Regions from separate parts of the Acidovorax sp. DMC1 genome, predicted to be linked through region 3. Evidence: predicted binding sites of a transcription regulator. Region 3 holds the regulator's gene; each other region holds the start of a gene.
What was found. The regulator sigma-54, encoded in region 3, starts transcription at its own class of promoters, with help from an activator protein. The targets are predictions, from matches to a motif close to TGGCANGNAANCTGCTTT.
Positions count from the first base shown of each region.

Region 1: the regulator sigma-54 is predicted to act here: its motif matches at 1,824-1,841, upstream of ACT531_RS18435 (BMP family protein).
Region 2: the regulator sigma-54 is predicted to act here: its motif matches at 1,714-1,731, upstream of ACT531_RS20780 (CmpA/NrtA family ABC transporter substrate-binding protein).

Region 1 covers NZ_JBQUYO010000009.1:190,065-193,307, reverse strand. The annotation lists gene ACT531_RS18445 (threo-3-hydroxy-L-aspartate ammonia-lyase) at 1-878, shown strand, start outside; gene upp (uracil phosphoribosyltransferase) at 962-1,591, shown strand; gene ACT531_RS18435 (BMP family protein) at 1,891-2,901, shown strand; gene ACT531_RS18430 (5'-methylthioadenosine/S-adenosylhomocysteine nucleosidase) at 3,074-3,243, shown strand, end outside.
Region 2 covers NZ_JBQUYO010000013.1:3,974-7,216, forward strand. The annotation lists gene ACT531_RS20770 (branched-chain amino acid ABC transporter substrate-binding protein) at 1-505, opposite strand, end outside; gene ACT531_RS20775 (ANTAR domain-containing response regulator) at 762-1,388, shown strand; gene ACT531_RS20780 (CmpA/NrtA family ABC transporter substrate-binding protein) at 1,930-3,174, shown strand; gene ntrB (nitrate ABC transporter permease) at 3,238-3,243, shown strand, end outside.
Region 3 covers NZ_JBQUYO010000008.1:20,479-23,721, forward strand. The annotation lists gene lptB (LPS export ABC transporter ATP-binding protein) at 1-750, shown strand, start outside; gene ACT531_RS16295 (RNA polymerase factor sigma-54) at 750-2,348, shown strand; gene ACT531_RS16300 (acyl-CoA thioesterase) at 2,429-2,908, shown strand; gene ACT531_RS16305 (THUMP domain-containing class I SAM-dependent RNA methyltransferase) at 2,905-3,243, shown strand, end outside.

The sequences.
Region 1 (3,243 bases), on a different contig from region 3:
CCAGCACTGCCGACGAGCGGCTGGGCGCCCAGCTGTTCTTCAAGTGCGAGAACCTACAGCGCACCGGCGCCTTCAAGTTCCGGGGCGCATTCAACACCCTGGCCCAGTTCACCGACGAGCAGCGCGAACGCGGCGTGCTCGCATTCTCGGCCGGTAACCACGCCCAGGCCATTGCGCTGTCGGCCCGGCTGCTGGACATGCCCGCCGCCATCGTCATGCCCGAGGATGCCCCCGCCTCCAAGATGGCCGCCACGCGCGACTACGGCGCCCAGGTCGTCACCTACAACCGCTACACCGAAGACCGCGAGGCCATCAGCCGCCGCCTGGCGCTGGAGCGCGGCATGACGCTGGTGCCCCCGTTCGACCACCCCCATGTCATCGCCGGCCAGGGCACGGCGGCCAAAGAGCTTTTTGAAGAAGTGCCCGACCTGGACTACTTGTTCGTCTGCGTCGGCGGCGGTGGCCTGTTGGCCGGCAGCCTGCTCGCCGCCGAGGCGCTCGCACCGCAATGCCGGGTGGTAGGGGTGGAGCCCGCAGCGGGCAACGACGGCCAGCAGTCGTTCAAAGCCGGGCATGTGGTGCAGATCCCCACGCCCCACACCATTGCCGACGGCGCACAAACCCAGGCGCTGGGCCAGCTCACCTTCCCCATCATCCAGCGCCTGGCCGACGACATGGTCACCGCCACCGACGAGCAACTGGTCGAGTCCCTGCGCTTTTTTGCCGAGCGTATGAAGATCGTGGTCGAGCCCACAGGCGCCCTGGCCTTCGCTGGGGCCCAGCACGGCAACGTGGACATCCATGGCGCGCGCGTCGGCATCCTCATCAGCGGCGGCAACGTCGATTTGTCGCGGCTGGCACGGTTTCTGGCAGACTAGCCCCCACTTTTTTACTCACCGCGCGGCAGAGCGCGCCGGTGCATCGGCACCGAGGCCTCTGCCCTTCTCCTTTCAGGTTCCCCATGAGCAACGTCACCGTCATCACCCACCCCCTCGTCCAGCACAAGCTCACGCTGATGCGCAAGAAAGACGCCAGCACCAACAGCTTTCGCCGCCTGCTGGGCGAGCTGTCCACACTGATGGCGTATGAAGTGACCCGCGACATGCCGCTGCAGGATGTGCAGATCGAAACCCCGCTGGAGACCATGACCGGCAAGATGATCGACGGCAAGAAGCTGGTGCTGGTCTCCATCCTGCGGGCGGGCAACGGCTTTCTGGACGGCATGCTCAACGTGGTGCCCGGCGCCCGTGTGGGCCACATCGGCCTGTACCGCGACCCGGCCACGCTGCAGCCCGTGGAGTACTACTTCAAGATGCCGTCCGAAATGGACGAGCGCGACATCATCGTGGTGGACCCGATGCTGGCCACGGGCAACTCGGCCGCAGCCTGCGTGGACCGCCTGAAAAAGCTCAACCCCCGCTCCATCAAGTTCGTCTGCCTGCTGGCCGCCCCTGAAGGCGTGGCCACGCTGCAAAAGGCCCACCCGGACGTGCCGATCTTCACCGCCGCCATCGACCGCGAGCTGAACGACCACGGCTATATCCTGCCGGGCCTGGGCGATGCGGGCGACCGCATTTTTGGCACCAAATAAGCGCACAGCGTCAGCGCCCGTGCACCAGCCACCGCAGGGCTTGCCGCCCAGCGGTGGCTTTTTTTCGTCACTGTGCCTCTCTGCGTTGCGTAGCAGCCCATTGCGGGCCCTACCCTGGTGGGGTACCGCAGGCTGATTTTCGGAAGCTCTGCACGCACGCACCATTTTTTTACCAACTGGTGGCTTTCCTCTGGCAGACTTGCCGCTGGTTTGCAGTTACACCGCCACCGACTGGCGCGCTCCTTGCTTGGTAGCAGCACACCCAACCTCCTTGTTTGCTTGTCTGAAGGAACCCCACCATGACCACTCGCCGCATCTTCACCGGACGCCTGCTCTGCACCTCCATGGCCCTCTCGGCCGCCATGGCGATGGCGCCCTCTTTGGCCTTCGCGCAGTCCAAGCTCAAGGTCGCGGCGATCTACACGGTGCCTTTTGAACAGCAATGGGTCAGCCGCATCCACAAGGCCCTGAAGGCCGCCGAAGCACGCGGCGAGATCGAATACAAGGCCAGCGAAAACGTCAGCAACGCCGACTACGAGCGCGTGATGCGCGAGTACGCCACCGGCGGCAACCAGCTCATCGTGGGCGAGGCCTTTGCGGTGGAAGCCGCCGCCCGCAAGGTGGCCAAAGACTTCCCCAAGACGTCCTTCCTGCTGGGCTCCTCCGGCAAACCGCAGGCGCCCAACTTCAGCGTGTTCGACAACTACATCCAGGAGCCCGCCTACCTCAGCGGCATGGTGGCCGGCGGCATGACCAAGACGAACAAGATTGGCATGGTCGGCGGCTTCCCCATCCCCGAGGTCAACCGCCTGATGCACGCCTTCATGGCGGGCGCCAAGGAGACCAACCCCAAGGTCGAGTTCACCATCACCTTCATCAACAGCTGGTTTGATCCCCCCAAGGCCAAGGAAGCCACCTTCGCCATGATCGACAAAGGCGCTGACGTGCTCTACGCCGAGCGCTTTGGTGTGAGCGATGCGGCCAAGGAAAAGGGCAAGCTCGCCATCGGCAACGTGATCGACACACAGCCGCAATACCCCGATACGGTGGTGGCATCGGCCATCTGGCACATGGAGCCCAGCATCGACCGCGCGCTCAAGCTGGTCAAGGAAGGCAAGTTCACCGCCGAGGACTACGGCCCGTACTCCATGATGAAGCACAAGGGCTCTGAACTCGCGCCCCTGGGCACGTTCGAGAAGAAGGTGCCTGCCGACATCGTCGCCAAGGTCAAGGCCAAGGAGGCCGACATCCTGGCCGGCAAGTTCACCGTGAAGGTGGACGACAGCCAGCCCAAATCGACGGCCAAGTAAGCACGGCGGGCGGTGGGCGCCCTGCCCGCTTGCCCTTTCTATTGCGTGAACAGGCCATCCTCACAACGCGGTGGCCTGTTTGTTGGATGCCCCCGCAATGAACCGCTGACAAGGCCCCATGACCTCACTTCCCGCCGCAAAAGCCTCGTTGGCTACCCGCTGTTCACGTCTTATGGGCGCTCTGGCACTGGCCGCCATGGTCGCAGGCTGCGCCGTTACAGCTCCCAGCAAGACGGCAGTACGGATGGACGACACCCCGCGCATCGCCGTCATCTCCGCCTTTGCGCCCGAGCTGACCGTACTGCTGCCCCAGGTGCAACAGCCCGCCAAGTACAGCATCAA
Region 2 (3,243 bases), on a different contig from region 3:
GCGTGGCGGCAAACGAGCCGATGGCGCGCGCCTGCAAGGTGTCGTTGGCCACCATGCGGAACGTGGTGGGGAACCCGAGCTGCGTGAACTTGGGGTTGGTGGAGATGGCGATCTGGGGAATGTCTTTGGCGGCATAGATGGGGGCGGTCTCGATGCTCACGCCCGAGTTGAGGTGGCCCACCACGGCCACCACTCCCGCATCCACCAGCTGCTGCGCCACAGCCTTGCCGGTGGTGGCGTCGGCCTTGTCGTCCACGGACACGACCTCCAGCGTCACGCGTTTGCCGTCCACGGTGTAGCCGGACTTGTTGAGTTCATCCACCGCCAGCTTCACGCCGTTGAGCAGATCCTGCCCCAGGGCGCCCAGCGGGCCAGAAAGGGGCTGCGCTACACCAATTTTGATGGTGTCCGGCACCTTGCCGCATCCGGTCAGGAGTGCGGCAGTCGCCACTGCGGTCAAGGCCATGCTGGCCGAGAAGCGGCGCCGGTTGATGTGCTTGTTCATGCAAAAAACTCCATTTCAGTGTGACTGTGTGTGCAGATGTATATGCGACGCCCTGCTGGGCGGGCTACCGGGTATGCCCTCCCACGGTGTCAGTATTAGCAACTTTCAGGCCCTGCAACGGGGCCCAGTACCGCGAGGCGCAGCGGGCTTGTGGCCGGGATAACCCGGAGCGCAGGGAGGCTGCAAGGGCCCGCGGAGGGTGTGCACCACCCCGGCGCACCAATTTGTGGCGTAAAAATTGCTTATCCTCGCCGGTATGAATGAGGCTTTGCGCATCGTGGTGGTGGCCCCGGATCTGGCAGTCGCCGACCCTGACGACGAACACTCCGTGGAACAGGCGGAGCGGTCGCGGGCGCTGCGCATCGGGCTGCTGGAGAACAACTTCAACCTGGTGGCCACGCTGCCCGCCGACGTGTTTCTGAGCGAGCGCATTGCCCAGCTCCAGCCCGACCTGATCATCGTGGACGCCGAGAGCGAGGCCCGCGACGCACTGGAGCATGTGGTGATGGCCACACGCGACGAACGCCGCCCCATCGTGATGTTCACCAACGATGAAGACACCTCGCACGTGAAGGACGCGGTGGCGGCCGGTGTGTCTGCCTACATCGTGGCGGGCCTGGCACCGCAGCGCATCCGCCCCATTCTGGACGTGGCCATGGCCCGCTTCCAGCACGAGCAGGCGTTGCGCGCCGAGCTGGCCGACGCCAAGACCGAGCTCAAAGACCGCAAGACCATCGACCGCGCCAAGGGCCTGTTGATGCAGCGCCAGGGTCTGACCGAACAGGCCGCCTACGAAAAGCTGCGCAAGACCGCCATGGACAAGGGCTTGAAGCTCGTGGACGTGGCCCAGCGCATGCTGGACGTGATGGATCTGCTGGGATAAAACCAGAGACCCCCCCCTGAGCGGCTGCGCCGCTTCCCCCTTCTCTCGAATGACTGCGTCATTCGGGAAGGGGGACGATGCCCTCGCACGCAAGCGAAGCGCCGCATACGCGGCTCGGCGGCCATTGCTTGGCATCCCTCGCCTGGGCCGCGCCCAATTCCAAGGCCCCTCCCAAATGGTGCGCCGCACAAAGGCAGTGCGACCACACTGATCACAACAAGAACACCCCTGCTGCAAGCCCCGCAGACGTGTAGCGCTTATCAATCAACCGCAGACAGCTATTCATTCCATAGCAACCAACGCTCCAATATGGCGCAGCGCACGCTGGCACGCGCTTTGCATTGCACAGTGCAAGACCAATGCAGGTCTGACCACTGACAGCACTGACCCAACGGCGGGCCGGTGCTGGCAAGGAGCCCCGGCCCCGTTCCAGGCTTCACCCAGGACAAAGGCGTCCCCACCCGCTCCCGGCGTTGCTTTGATGCAGCCAGGCGCGGTGTGAGGACGCCTTTTTTGTTTTTCACGCCACCAGGGATGCCCCATGACCGATCTGTTGAAAACCAGCCTCAACCGCCGCACCGTGCTGCAGGCCGCCACCGTGGGCGCTGTGGGTGTGAGCCCCGCGCTGCGCGCGCTTGTCCACGCAGCGGGCTCCGACGCCCCCGAGAAGAAGGAAGTCAAGATCGGCTTCATTCCGCTGACCGACTGCGCCAGCGTGGTCATGGCCTCGGTGCTGGGCTTTGACAAGAAATACGGCGTGACCATCGTCCCCAACAAGGAAGCCAGCTGGGCTGGCGTGCGTGACAAGCTGGTCAACGGCGAACTGGACTTTGCCCACGTGCTCTACGGCTTGGTCTACGGGGTGCACCTGGGCACCGCCGGTCCCAAGAAGGACATGGCCGTGCTGATGAACTTGAACAACAACGGCCAGGCTATCACCCTCTCCAAGGCCCTGGCCGACAAGGGCGCCGTGGATGGCCCGTCCCTGGCCAAGCTCATGGCCAGCGAGAAGCGCGAATACACGTTTGCGGGCACCTTCCCCACCGGCACCCACGCGATGTGGATGCACTACTGGCTGGCGGCTGCGGGCATCAACCCGCTGTCGGGCGCCAAGCTCATCACCGTGCCGCCGCCCCAAATGGTGGCCAACATGCGGGTGGGCAACATGGACGGCTTTTGCGTAGGCGAGCCCTGGAACCACCGCGCCATCATGGACGGCATCGGCATCACGGCCAACACCACGCAGGACATCTGGAAGGACCACCCCGAGAAAGTGCTGGGCACCACGGCCGAGTTCGTCAAGAAGTACCCCAACACCACGCGCGCCGTGATGATGGCCGTACTCGAAGCCAGCCAGTGGATCGATGCCAGCCTCTCCAACAAGATGAAGATGGCCGAGACCGTGGCCGGCAAGGCGTACGTGAACACGGGCGTGGACGCCATCAACCAGCGCATCCTGGGCCGCTACCAGAACGGCCTGGGCAAGACCTGGGACGACCCCAACCACATGAAGTTCTTCAACGACGGCGCGGTGAACTTCCCCTACCTGTCGGACGGCATGTGGTTCCTGACCCAGCACAAGCGCTGGGGCCTGCTCAAGAGCCACCCCGACTACCTGGCCGTGGCCAAGGAGGTCAATCAGGTCGATCTGTACAAGTCGGTGGCCAGCGCCATGAAGATCAGCGTGCCCAAGGATGTGCTGCGCACCAGCAAACTCATCGACGGCGTGGTGTGGGACGGCAAGGACCCCGCCAAGTACGCCGACGGCTTCAAGATCAAGGCCTGACGGCAACCCTGCCCCAGCGCCCGCCCGGCCACCCCGCAAGCAAGCCCTGCACAGGAGAAAACCATGGTC
Region 3 (3,243 bases):
TCGCAGTCGGGCAGCCGCCTGGAGGTGCAGCACCTGGCCAAGTCCTATGGCAGCCGCAAGGTCGTCAAGGACGTGTCCCTGGAGGTGCAAAAAGGCGAAGTCGTGGGTTTGCTGGGCCCCAATGGCGCGGGCAAGACCACTTCGTTCTACATGATCGTGGGCTTGGTACGCAGCGATGCGGGTGACATCCGTATCGACGGCCAGTCCGTGGCCCACATGCCCATCCATCGCCGGTCGCGCCTGGGGCTGTCGTACCTGCCGCAAGAAGCCTCCATCTTCCGCAAGCTCACCGTCGAAGAAAACGTGCGCGCCGTGCTGGAACTGCAGCGCGCCGATGACGGCCAGCCGCTGTCGCGCGATGCCATCGAAGAGCGCCTGACGGCCCTGCTGCAAGAGCTGCGCGTGGACCACCTGAGGGCCTCACCCGCTCTGGCGCTGTCGGGCGGCGAGCGCCGCCGTGTGGAGATTGCGCGGGCCTTGGCCACCCAGCCGCGTTTCATCCTGCTGGACGAGCCCTTTGCGGGCATCGACCCCATCGCCGTGATTGAAATCCAGCGCATCATCGGCTTCCTGAAGGCGCGCGGCATTGGGGTGCTCATCACCGATCACAACGTGCGCGAGACGCTGGGCATCTGCGACCACGCCTTCATCATCAGCGACGGCCGCGTGCTGGCGCAGGGCACGCCGTCCGAGATCGTGGACAACGCGGAGGTCCGAAGGGTGTACCTCGGCGAACACTTCAGGATGTGATGAAGCCTGGACTGTCGCTGCGCGTCTCGCAGCATCTCGCATTGACCCCCCAGCTCCAGCAGTCCATCCGGCTGCTGCAGTTGTCCACGCTCGAACTCTCGCAGGAAGTCGAGCAGATGCTCGACGAAAACCCGTTCCTCGAACGCAATGCCGACGAAGCCCCGCGCGAGGAATTTGGCCTGGAAGCCGCCGACACGCCTGCACAGGCCGACGACTACAGTGCCGATGATGCTATGTTTTCAGGAGCTACCAGCGCAAGCAGTACTAGCGCTGATAGCCAAAACGACGCTGAAATCTCCGGCGGGGGCTCGGACGAGCCCGACTGGAGCGGCGACGGCACCGTCGAGATGGCGCCCAACGATGCCGAGTGGGGCGGCGACGCCCCGGCACGCACCCGCAACGACGCGGAAGGCGACGAGGCCGATGCCACCGAGCTGGCCCGCTCGCACGAATCGCTGACGGCCTTTTTGCACCGCCAGGCGCTGTCGCTGCGCCTGTCCGAAGTGGACACGGCCGCGCTGCGTTTCCTCATCGAATCGCTGAACGACGACGGCTACCTCGAAGAGCCGCTGGAAGAACTCGCCATCAGCCTCGTCGGGCCCGACGACCTGGAACAGATCGAAGAGCTGGTGCACCGCTTCACGGTGGCCCAGCGCCTGCTGCAAAGCCTGGAACCTGTGGGCGTGGGCGCGCGCAATCTGTCCGAATGCCTGACGCTGCAGCTCGCGGCGTTGGCGGCCGACGAAGACAGCGACGCCGACCCCGAGACCGTGCAGACCGCTCTGCGCATCTGCCAGCAGCCGCTGGAGATGCTGGCCCGCCGCGACATCCGCCGCCTGACGCAGCTGTGCAGCGAAGGCGGCGTGGCTGGAGAAGAGCGTACCCGCGCTGCCATGGCACTCATCGCCCGCCTGGAACCACGCCCGGGCCGCAAGTTTGCCGACGTGGAGCGCAACATCATCGTGCCCGACGTCATCGTGCGCAAAGCCGGTCGCGCCAATGGCAGCGGCCAGCAGAGCTTCATCGTGCAGCTCAACCCCGACGTGATGCCCCGCCTGCGCGTGCACGACATCTACGCAGGCGCCCTGCGCGGCCACAAGGGCGGCGAAGGCCACCAGGGCATGCAGCAGCGCCTGCAGGAGGCGCGCTGGTTCATCAAGAACATCCAGCAGCGCTTTGACACCATCCTGCGCGTGTCGCGCGCCATTGTCGAGCGGCAAAAGAACTTCTTCACCCACGGTGAACTGGCCATGCGCCCGCTGGTGCTGCGCGACATTGCCGACGAACTGGGCCTGCACGAGTCCACCATCAGCCGCGTCACCACTGCCAAGTACATGGCCACGCCGATTGGCACCTACGAGCTGAAGTATTTCTTTGGCTCGGGCCTGGGTACCGAAACGGGCGGCAATGCATCGAGCACGGCGGTGCGCGCACTGATCAAGCAGTTCGTGTCGGCGGAGAGCCCGGCCAAGCCGCTGTCCGACAGCCAGATCGCCGAGATGCTCAAGGAGCAGGGCATCGAATGCGCGCGCCGCACCGTGGCCAAGTACCGCGAGGCGCTCAAGATCGCGCCGGCGAATTTGCGCAAGGCGTTGTAGCCGCCTCGGCAGCTGGCGCACGGCGCGCCTGCGATGCCGTACCTTTTCTGTTGTTTCCGTATTACCTACCGCAGCCCACCATGGCCCGCATCGTCTTTGACCTTCCCCCGTACTTCGGCTTTGCCACCGAGCTGCAGATCTACATCAGCCACGTGAACCAGGGCGGGCATCTGGACAACGCGCAGCTGCTCACCCTGGTGTCCGAAGCACGCGTGCGTTTCTTCCAGTCGCTGGGCTACCCCGAGGCCGATGTGGGCGGCCTGTCCATCGTGGTCGGCGACATCGTGGCGCAGTACAAGTCCGAAGGTTTCCACGGCGAGACCATGCGCGTGGAGATGGCGCCTGCGGACTTCAACCGCTACGGTTTCGACCTGGTGTTCTGCATGACCGAAAAGGCCTCAGGCCGCGAGGTGGCGCGCGGCAAGATCGGCATCGTCTTCATCGGCAAGGCCAGCCGCAAGGTCGCCCCCATCCCGGACTCCATCCGCCAGCTGCTGGCCCGGGCGGGGGAGCCCGGTTCCCCCGCAGTGCCCGAGCGCGTATCCTCCCCATCGACATGAACCAACTCCAACTTTTTCTCCCTTGCGCCGCGGGCGTCGAGGGCTTTCTGGCCGACGAGGTGCATGGCATCACCGGTCTCACGGGGCAAGACCTGCTGGTGGGCCGGGGTGGTGTGCTGCTGCGCGCCTCGTGGCGCCAGGCCATGCAGCTCAACCTGCACAGCCGTCTGGCCCAGCGCGTACTGGTGCAATTGGCCCACCGCCCGTACCGGTCTGAGAACGACCTCTACAACATGGCCAGCGATGTGGCTTGGGAGATCTGGTTCACCACGCGCCAGACCTTCAAGGTCGAAGTGACGGCCCAGCACAGCCCGCTGCAGAGCCTGAACTTCGCG